Regions from separate parts of the Ensifer canadensis genome, predicted to be linked through region 1. Evidence: predicted binding sites of a transcription regulator. Region 1 holds the regulator's gene; the other holds the start of a gene.
The links. Region 1 encodes LexA, which represses DNA repair genes until DNA is damaged. Its sites were predicted from a motif close to TGTTCNNNNTGTGTTCNG; they were not measured.
Positions count from the first base shown of each region.

Region 2: the regulator LexA is predicted to act here: its motif matches at 2,651-2,668, upstream of J3R84_RS30990 (ImuA family protein).

Region 1 is NZ_CP083370.1:1,454,395-1,458,815, forward strand. It holds gene J3R84_RS07180 (GFA family protein) at 1-97, opposite strand, end outside; gene J3R84_RS07185 (hypothetical protein) at 533-679, shown strand; gene J3R84_RS07190 (hypothetical protein) at 1,322-1,654, shown strand; gene lexA (transcriptional repressor LexA) at 1,874-2,590, opposite strand; gene J3R84_RS07200 (hypothetical protein) at 2,771-3,010, shown strand; gene J3R84_RS07205 (hypothetical protein) at 3,069-3,356, opposite strand; gene J3R84_RS07210 (hypothetical protein) at 3,854-3,997, opposite strand; gene J3R84_RS07215 (IS110 family RNA-guided transposase) at 4,267-4,421, opposite strand, start outside.
Region 2 is NZ_CP083373.1:278,538-282,958, reverse strand. It holds gene J3R84_RS31000 (error-prone DNA polymerase) at 1-409, opposite strand, end outside; partial or broken gene J3R84_RS30995 (Y-family DNA polymerase) at 406-1,917, opposite strand; gene J3R84_RS30990 (ImuA family protein) at 1,838-2,590, opposite strand; gene ligD (non-homologous end-joining DNA ligase) at 2,872-3,936, shown strand; gene J3R84_RS30980 (SOS response-associated peptidase family protein) at 4,000-4,421, shown strand, end outside.

The DNA.
Region 1 (4,421 bases):
AACGGCGGGCGGTGCGGAGGCCGCTCTTCAGTTTCACATTGAAGCGAACCGTTCCGCAGTGGCAGGCTCCGTCAAGGTTCTGAACATCGAGATTCATCCAATCATCCATCTGATTTTGAAGCGCATTTGATGAGCTTTCTTATGAGGTGGGTTGCTTGTGCTCAAGCGCATTCGGGGGCAGTCTCAATCCAGAGGACCGCACTCCCGTTGAGGCCGTTCGTTGTAGGGCCATCAGCCGATTGGGCTCAGGCGCGGGGTACGAGGCGTCTCGTCGCGCATCGGGCACATATTCAGACCAAGTGCCCGATACGTGCGCCAGCACGCTTTCGTGCTCCACGTCGGGGACGTTCCGCGGCCCGAGCCGATGCGTCGCAAGAGCGCTCGGCCAACGGATCGTGCGGAGAAAAAGCCTACGGCCGTTCGCATCCGTCCTGCATCATCCGCGCGAGGAGCGAACAGTCCGCGTCGCACCGTTGCCTTTCTTGGGTACGAACCTAGTTACCCATACCGTACCCAAGCGAGGAATTGCTGAATGAACCGTAATGGGCTCTATCTGATCATTGCCATGCTCGCCGTCGCCGTCATTGGTCTCGGCGCCTATGTCTACCGCGAGGAAACAAAACCGACCGGCGTAGAGATCAAGATTGGCCAGGACGGGGTTTCCGTTCAGGAGAATTGAGCGCCATCGGCCACACGCTCAACAGGTTTGGCAGCGGCGAATGCCGCTGGCGGTCGACGCCCCACGCGAGGTTCAAGGCGAACGCAGATCCGAAGGCGGTCGAAATACCGGCCATCGGTGGCGTAAGCGGCCGCGTGCTCGTTGCGAGCGTCAACGAAAGTGTGACGTAGATAGGGCGGCGAGCGCGTGATTCAGCCCCTCGCACGATGAAAGCAACAAGTCACCCAGCGCCTGCGCGATTGGCTAAAGCGGTTCTCCGTCAATAGCAGCCCGATTGTCGAATGTGAAACGCTGTGCGTGCCTGCGCAAAGGACATGCTGCCGGCACGCAGGTACGGTTTTCGGGGGGCAAGGAACATGGGCCAATGCGGCGCGTCCAACACGCGCAGCGAGGCTGCCCGCATCGCAGCCAACCACTGTTTTCAAAGCGCAATTCGACCGGGCTGCGCTTGCCCGCCAGTTTGCGAACGTCCGCAGTCGCCAACGACATGGCCTTGCGAGGACGCGCCCCGAAATGGTGATTCGGTCACTATTGTCAGTGCTGAAAATATTGTCTCTAGACAGAACTGGGAATGAATATCCCAACAGCGCGACCCGTATAGGTAGTGTCAAACAAAGCCAACAATGGAGGAAAAGACATAAAATGAAATATAAGATCGCCCTGACTGCTCTTGCCATTCTTGCCGTAACGACGGCCACCGCAAGCGCTGAGGATCTCGTCTTTCAGCTTAAGAACAAGACGAATGCCGTTTTGACGAACTTCTACACATCGCCGGTCGGTGTTGATCAGTGGGAAGACGACGTCTTCGGGCGGCAGGTGCTTAATCCGGGCGAAAGCATGGAAATTACCATCGCCGACGGACGTGATGTCTGCAAATACGACATGCGCTTTGAATTCGAAGAAGGTTCCGGTCTCGACACGACTGAAGACAAGCAGGATCTCTGCGAGTTGGGCGAGTACTCGATTCACGAGTAAAATCCGTCGAGCGTGAAAAACACTCGATCCGAAAATCTCCGTCTCGCTACCCTATGTGGCGAGACGTTGAAGTAAGAGAGCGGCTGGCCGGCATGAAGGCGGCTAGAGCGTTTCCGGTTTAAACGGAGTCACTAGGCGCTCTATCTATTTGTTTTTACGCATTTCCTGGCGGAAAACCGCTCCGCACTTTTCCTCGAATTGCGCTGGCGTGAGACGGGCTTAGTGGTAGCGGCGGATCAAGCCGACGAGCTTGCCCTGAATCTTGACCCGGTCAGGCCCGAAGATGCGCGTCTCATAGGCCGGGTTGGCGGCCTCTAGAGCAATTGAAGCGCCCTTGCGCCGGAAGCGTTTCAACGTTGCTTCCTCGTCATCGACTAGTGCCACGATGATATCGCCGGGATTGGCCGTGGTGGCATTGCGGATGATCACCGTATCGCCATCGAAAATGCCGGCCTCGATCATCGAATCACCCTTCACTTCAAGGGCGTAGTGCTCGCCGCTGCCGATCATATCGAGCGGCACGGTAATGTCGTGGGTGTTGTTCTGTATCGCCGAGATCGGCACGCCGGCGGCAATGCGGCCCATCACTGGAACCGACACGGAGCTGTTGTCGGCAACCGGCAGCGTTTTCGCCGCGGGGGCAGGGGCGGGCGGTTTGCCAAGGCTACCCTCGATGACGCTCGGCGAAAACCCGCGACGGGGCTGCGCGCTCGCAGCATAGGCTTCCGGCAGTTTGATGACTTCGAGCGCTCGGGCGCGGTTGGGAAGCCGGCGTATGAAGCCGCGTTCCTCGAGCGCTGTGATCAGCCGGTGAATGCCCGACTTGGATGCCAGGTCGAGTGCATCCTTCATCTCGTCGAAGGACGGCGGTACACCGGACTCCTTCATTCGTTCATGGATGAAAAGAAGCAATTCCTGTTGCTTGCGGGTCAGCATGGCAAGTCGCTCCAGAGGCGTGAAACAAATCAAGAACAGACACTATCTGTTCCATATGTGTTCCGCAAGTGCCTAAAATTCTGTGAATGTTGGTTCAATCAAGCGCAGATTGACCAACTCGTCGCTGCACGCGCCGCGCGAGGCTGATATGCCTCCTTCCGTTTATGGAATGAGGGTTTAATGACGAAGCTGATTCAAATCTTGCTGACCATCGTTGTCGCCGCGACCGCGATCCTTGGGTTTCGCTGGTATCAATACGTGGATAACAAGCAGAGCCCGTTTGACGAAGTTGGTATCGCGTTGAATGCGGCGATGCCCGGGCCGCTCAATCAATGGGGTTGTGACCGGCTGAAGCTGACATTTGGCAACGGACACCCGCCGCACGGTTGCGCCGCGGCCGATGGGACGCAGTGGAAATAGCCTGCCATCAAGGGATCAGCAGAAATATCGATGGGCGATCTGCTAGAGGAGGCCTGAATCAGGCCGGCTGCGTCGCGGAGCAGGCGTCCTCGAATTCCTTGACGGTTTCCGCGGAGTTGTCCTCCGGCAGCACAGCGTCGGCCGCTTCGGTCGCGACCGGCGTGTCGCCTTGATAGACGAAGGACTGGATGTAGTAGGCGATCGTTCCCTTCCAAACGTTCCGGCCGTCTATCTGCTGGCAGGGCACGGCCGTTTCGAAGTCGGCTTGCAGGTCGTCGACCGTGGCAGCGCTGAGGGCGATGTTAGGCGATGCGATAATCGAGGCGATAAGCAAGGCTGCAAGCACGGTGAACGTCCACTAGATCAGAGGTGGCGGCGATGGTTTGGTTAACGATGTGAACCGTGCTTTCGTTCCGAAGTCCAGCAAGCATGCCGGGCACTGTGCCGTGTTCAACAGTTCTTTGCGAAAGGCGAGCACTGGTGCTCAAGCTGTGGCAATGAAGGCACAAAGATTGGCGTGAGGTGCGTTGGCGTTTTCGATTTTCCGGCGCCCGCCTCAAAGCGTGGCGCTGGCAGCTGATCAACAATACCCGCCGCAAATGCTTCCGATGATGTTGGACGCCGTAATGGAGTGCGAGTGGCCAGCGGCATCCGCCTGTAGCGATCTTCGCATCTCCAGCCAAATACATACGACGTTCAAACGCGCTACGAAACCGGCATCTGACCGCGGGTGCTCGACCAGTCGCGCCGGGATGTCGCGGAGACGTTGCGCACCCCAGTTCGACTGGCCACTGACGGATATCTCTCTCGTGTCGTTAGTTCGAGAGGTTAAAGCCGACCGTCTTACTTCTTGTCTTTCTTGCCCAGGGAGAAACTGCTGCCGGCCAGCTTCACCTGTGAGCCTTCCGTCACAACGGCGGCTTTGACAGTCTTGTCCTTCTTTGGCTTTCTAACCTCGCGGTTACTTCGCACTTGACCTTTTGCCATGATCGTCTCCAATGAAAGAACACAAGGGGCGAAACGCCTTCGATTGGCGGCTTTTCCTTGGGTTCGGTTGGTTATTGATCGGCATTTTCGCCGATCGGCTAAATCTCTTCCTTCCGCGCGACAGGCATCTGCCGTTCGGTTCTTGAACCAGTCTCCAATGCGTGACCCTGATGCCGTGCTGGCTTCGGTCACAGAGTGGCGTTCGGCTCCCGGCTTCCCATTCTCCTTGAGGAGCGCAGCCCAGTCCTGCCGGGCTCGCTAGACGACAATCAGGACAGCCGGGATATCGTCGACGCGCCTTCCGTGGTGCTGGTGCCGCGCGGCTCGTAAGCGCGCTGGTCACGCAGGATCTGGAAGGCGATCGTCAAAAGCTTGCGCGCGATCGCCACACGCGCCTTGTTGGTTCCTCTGATCTTCAGATGCT
Region 2 (4,421 bases), on a different replicon from region 1:
TGCGCAGCTGGATCGCGCAGGCGTCATCCGGCAGATCCGGCACAAGAACGCAGATCATGCCGTCGTTGTAGGCAATGACATCGTCCCAGTGGAGGATGCAGTTGTTCTTGCCGCCGCGCGACTTACCGAGCGTGATGAGGCGGGTCAGCCGGGAATAGGCAGTCCGGTCGGTCGGATAGACCAGCAACGACATGCCGTCTTGCAGATCGAGCCGGCAACCGACAACGAGGCGTAAACCGGTGGCGCGCGATGCTTCAAGCGCCCGTACAATTCCGGCAAGCGAATTGCGATCGACAACGCCGACGGCTTCGATACCGAGAGCCTTGGCGGTTTCGAACAGTTCCTGCGCCGAACTCGCACCGCGCAGGAAGGAAAAATGGGTCGTGACCTGCAGCTCGGCATAACTCATGCGAAGATCCCGTGCATGAACCAGCGGTGGCTTCCGGTTTCAGGATCGATGCCATCACCGGAGCGAAACACCCAGAGACGCTCGCCAGCCTCGTCTTCGATGACGAAATAATCCCGCACCGCCTCCATCTCGGCGTCTCGCTGCCACCACTCGCCGAAGATCCGTTCCGGACCGTCGGCGCGCTTGACCTTCCGGCGCGTGCCACGCCAGGTAATCTAGACCGGTGGACGGTCCGGCAGCAAGGCAATGGCCTCGATCAGCTCGGGACGGGCCAGCAGCCGGACCGGCCGGCGCCAATGGCTGACCCAGGTGACCTCGACCGGATTGGCCGCGGCGCTGATGCGATGGACGGAGCGCTCGGGCACGTCGGAGGCAACGGGTGCCACCCGATAAACACGCTGGCCACGGTTGCCGTAGATATCGATCAGCGGCGTCACGTCCGTGACCTCGTCCTCGACCAGCGATGAGGATTTCTGACGCTCCTCCAGCGGCTCGGCCATGACGGCGACGAGTGTCAGCTTCTCGATCCCGAAACCGGGCTCGATCTTCTCCGTCCGATCGCGAAACAGTTTCGTCAGCCAGGCGACATCGCGCACTGGCTTCACCGTGCCGGCGCGGATTGCCTGCCGCGAACCGTCGACCTTTTCGACGATCAGATCGGCGCGCCGAACACCAAGGCCAAGCCTTTGCAGCTCGTCGATCAGTTGCACGACCAGCCGGCCGACATATTTGTCGATGGTTTCGGCAGCACCGATCGGTTCGGCGAAGGCGCGGCTCACCTCGACGAGCTCGGCGGTGCGGATCGGATCGATCGGTTCGCAGATGCGGCCGAACATCTGGTCCAGCCGCCGGCCAATCTCCGGACCGAAACGGAGCGTCAGCGGCGCGCGCGGCGTGTTGGCCAATTCGCCGATCGCCTGGAAGCCGAGCGTGCGCAGATCGCTGACGACTTTCCCGGGAAGGCGCAGCAACGATATCGGCAGCTTTTCGACGGCACGCGCGGTCTCGCCGGTCGGCGCGATGACCGTCTCGCGGCTGATGGCGCGGGCGCAGGCGTGTGCCGCACCCCAGGTGTCGGCGACCGCTACTCGGGGGGTGAGTTTTTTTGCCAGGAACTGATTGGCGATCTTGGTCACCATGGCGAGCTCGCCGCCCTGGAGGTGATCGGCACCCTCGGTATCCATGACGATCCCATCGATCCCATCGACCGCGACGATCGGCGAATAGAGCGTCAGCGCCCAGAGGGTAATGCGTTCGAGTGCTGCGGCATCCTTTGCAGGATCCGCCTCGACCAGCATCAGGCCGCGGAACAGCGCCTGTGCTTTGGCCGCCGGCATTCCGACATGCACGCCGGCTTTCCTGGCGGCCGCGTCGGCGGCCGACACCCAGCGTTTCGAGCCGCTCCTCGCGATCACGGCGATCGCCTGTTCAGGCGGAATAGACGGATCGGCCCGACGAATGCGATCCGTCGGCAGATCCGGAAGATAGATCGAGACGACCCTTGTCATCGCACGCCCTCACGAGAAACTCAGCACATTCACCCGCTTTCACGCGCATCAATTCCAGCAACCATTGGGCCCTCCCCACACCCGGCACCGGCAATTCCTCCGACGGCATCACGCTCACCCGCCATCGGGTGATCGACGCTGTCGGCTGCCCGAAATCATTCGCCTCCGTCTGTCGCCGCCAACGTCGCACGGCAAGCGCCATCGTGCCCCTTCGCTCAGCCGCCAGCTGCAGCCGGCGCGAGCTGACCATCGGCAGGCGAACAAGTTCGCCGACGACTGCGCCGAGCCCACCAAAGGAAAGCCCTTCCTCCATATTTGCCAGAACGTCTTCCTCCCTATCGGATTCGACAAAGATCACCCGGTCGGGATGGAGGCCGACCTGGGCGAGCGCCGGAAAAAACAGATCGGGGCGCGTCAGGCACCAGACGATCGGGCCTTTGGTGCGGGCCGCGATGCCCGCCGCACACAGGGCTGCTGCCGCACCATCCACCGTCCCCGACCCGCCGCCTGCAAATTCGTGCAGGGCGCCATAGGCCAGACCACCTCCCGGGAGCACTGCATCGATTTCCGGCACCCCAAAGGAGAGACAGCCGGCTTTCCTTGCTGATACGCCTTCCAGCAATGCAATGCGTTCGCGCAAATCGGAAATCACCCTTTCACGGGCAGCAGTCATCGTTCACGGCTCCCTTCAAGGTCGTGTAGGTGGCCGACATCATGTCGAACAAAATGCGGATGTTCTCTTTCTGTTCCGACCCAATAAAAGAGTCAAGCAACCGGAGGGATGGGAATATTATCCTGATCATTAGAAATGAGCAGAATACCCATAGGAATCAGCCCAATAGCGTCCTACGAATTTTTTCCGGGCGCCTGCGAGCGCTAACCCCTTTGTGTGAATTGCGAGGACAAGTCGGGATCGTCACAGTGTCTTTAAGATTTTTCTGCTGAACTCCCGGCATGACGAAGCCTCCGAGATCAAAACCCCTCCTTCGTGACACCGAGGCCCCGATCCGTTCCCGGCCGCGAGGCAAGCGAAATCCAGCCCAACCACAGCTCCTGTTCGATCCCATGCCTGAGCGCGTCGAGCCTGCGCTGGCGGAATTGAAGACCCGTCCCCCAAAGGGAAGCGAGTGGAGCTGGGAGCTGAAATTGGATGGCTATCGCCTTGCCGTTCACATTGAACCGCGGGGGATCCGGATCCTCACGCGTGGCGGCCATGACTGGACGCACCGGTTTCCAGCGATAGAGCAGGCCGCCCGAGCGCTCGGGCCGGCGACGATGATCATCGATGGCGAGGCCGTTGTGCTCGACGAAGAGGGTCGTCCGGATTTTGGGCTGCTGCAGCAATCGCTGGGCGCATCCGGCAAACAAGCTGGCAACCGTGCCTCCGAAGCCGTCCTCTGCGCTTTCGATCTTGTTTATCTGGACGGGCACGATCTGCGCGGAATCGAATACCGGTCCCGCCGACACCTTCTCGAGGACACGTTAAACGGCCCAAAGAGCGACCAAGCCGGCGCCGTCAGGCTATCGGAAACACTCGATGCCGAACCAGCCGTCCTGCTGGAGCATGTCTGCCGCCTCGGCCTGGAAGGCATCGTCGGCAAGCACCTCGACCGGCCTTATCGCTCGGGCCGGACCGGCGATTGGGTAAAAGTCAAATGCATTCAGGGCGAGGCCTTCTTCATCGTCGGTTATGAGAAGTCGGCAGCGTCCCCAGCCGGCTTCGGCTCGTTGGTGCTTGCTGCGTATCGTGGGGATGATCTCGTCCACGTCGGAAGCGTCGGCACTGGATTCAAAGAAGTCGAGGCGAGCAGGTTACGGAAGATGCTGGACACGCTCCGCTGGAAGCGAAAGCAGCCGCCCCTGCCCTATTCCGGAAGTGCCGATGTCATCTGGGTCGAACCGACCTTGATTGCTGAGATCGAGTTTCGCGCCTGGACGGCGGACGGGAAACTCCGCCACCCATCCTACAAGGGCTTGCGAGAACGCCAGGACAATGCCGAGGTCTTCCGGCTCGACTAGCGAAAACAGCGCCGTCCGCTAGATTGTCCGCCATTCGAGCTCAATCGGAGTAGATGGCCTGCTATGTGCAACCTTTATCGCATGGAAGACAAGGACTGGGTCGCAAAGTGGGCCCAGGACGCGGAAAGCCTGATCAATCTGATGCCAGCCTACCAGATGAACCCGGATCAGATGGGACCGATCGTCCGCAACACCGCCGACGGAAAGAAGCAACTGGTCCATGCGCGCTGGGGACTGCCTTCCCCGCGTTTCGCGCTCGAGAAGGCGGCCAAAGCGAAGGCCGAGAAACTTGCGGCCAAGGGCAAGGCTTTCGATCTCGAAGAGCTCATCCGCATGGAGGCCGACCGCGGCACGACCAATGTGCGCAAGCTCAGTTTTCCGCACTGGAAACGATGGTTTGGTGTCGAAAATCGATGCCTCGTCCCGGTCACCAGTTTCGCGGAACCGGATCCGGCCAGCCAGAAGGTTGGCGGAAACGTGCCAAA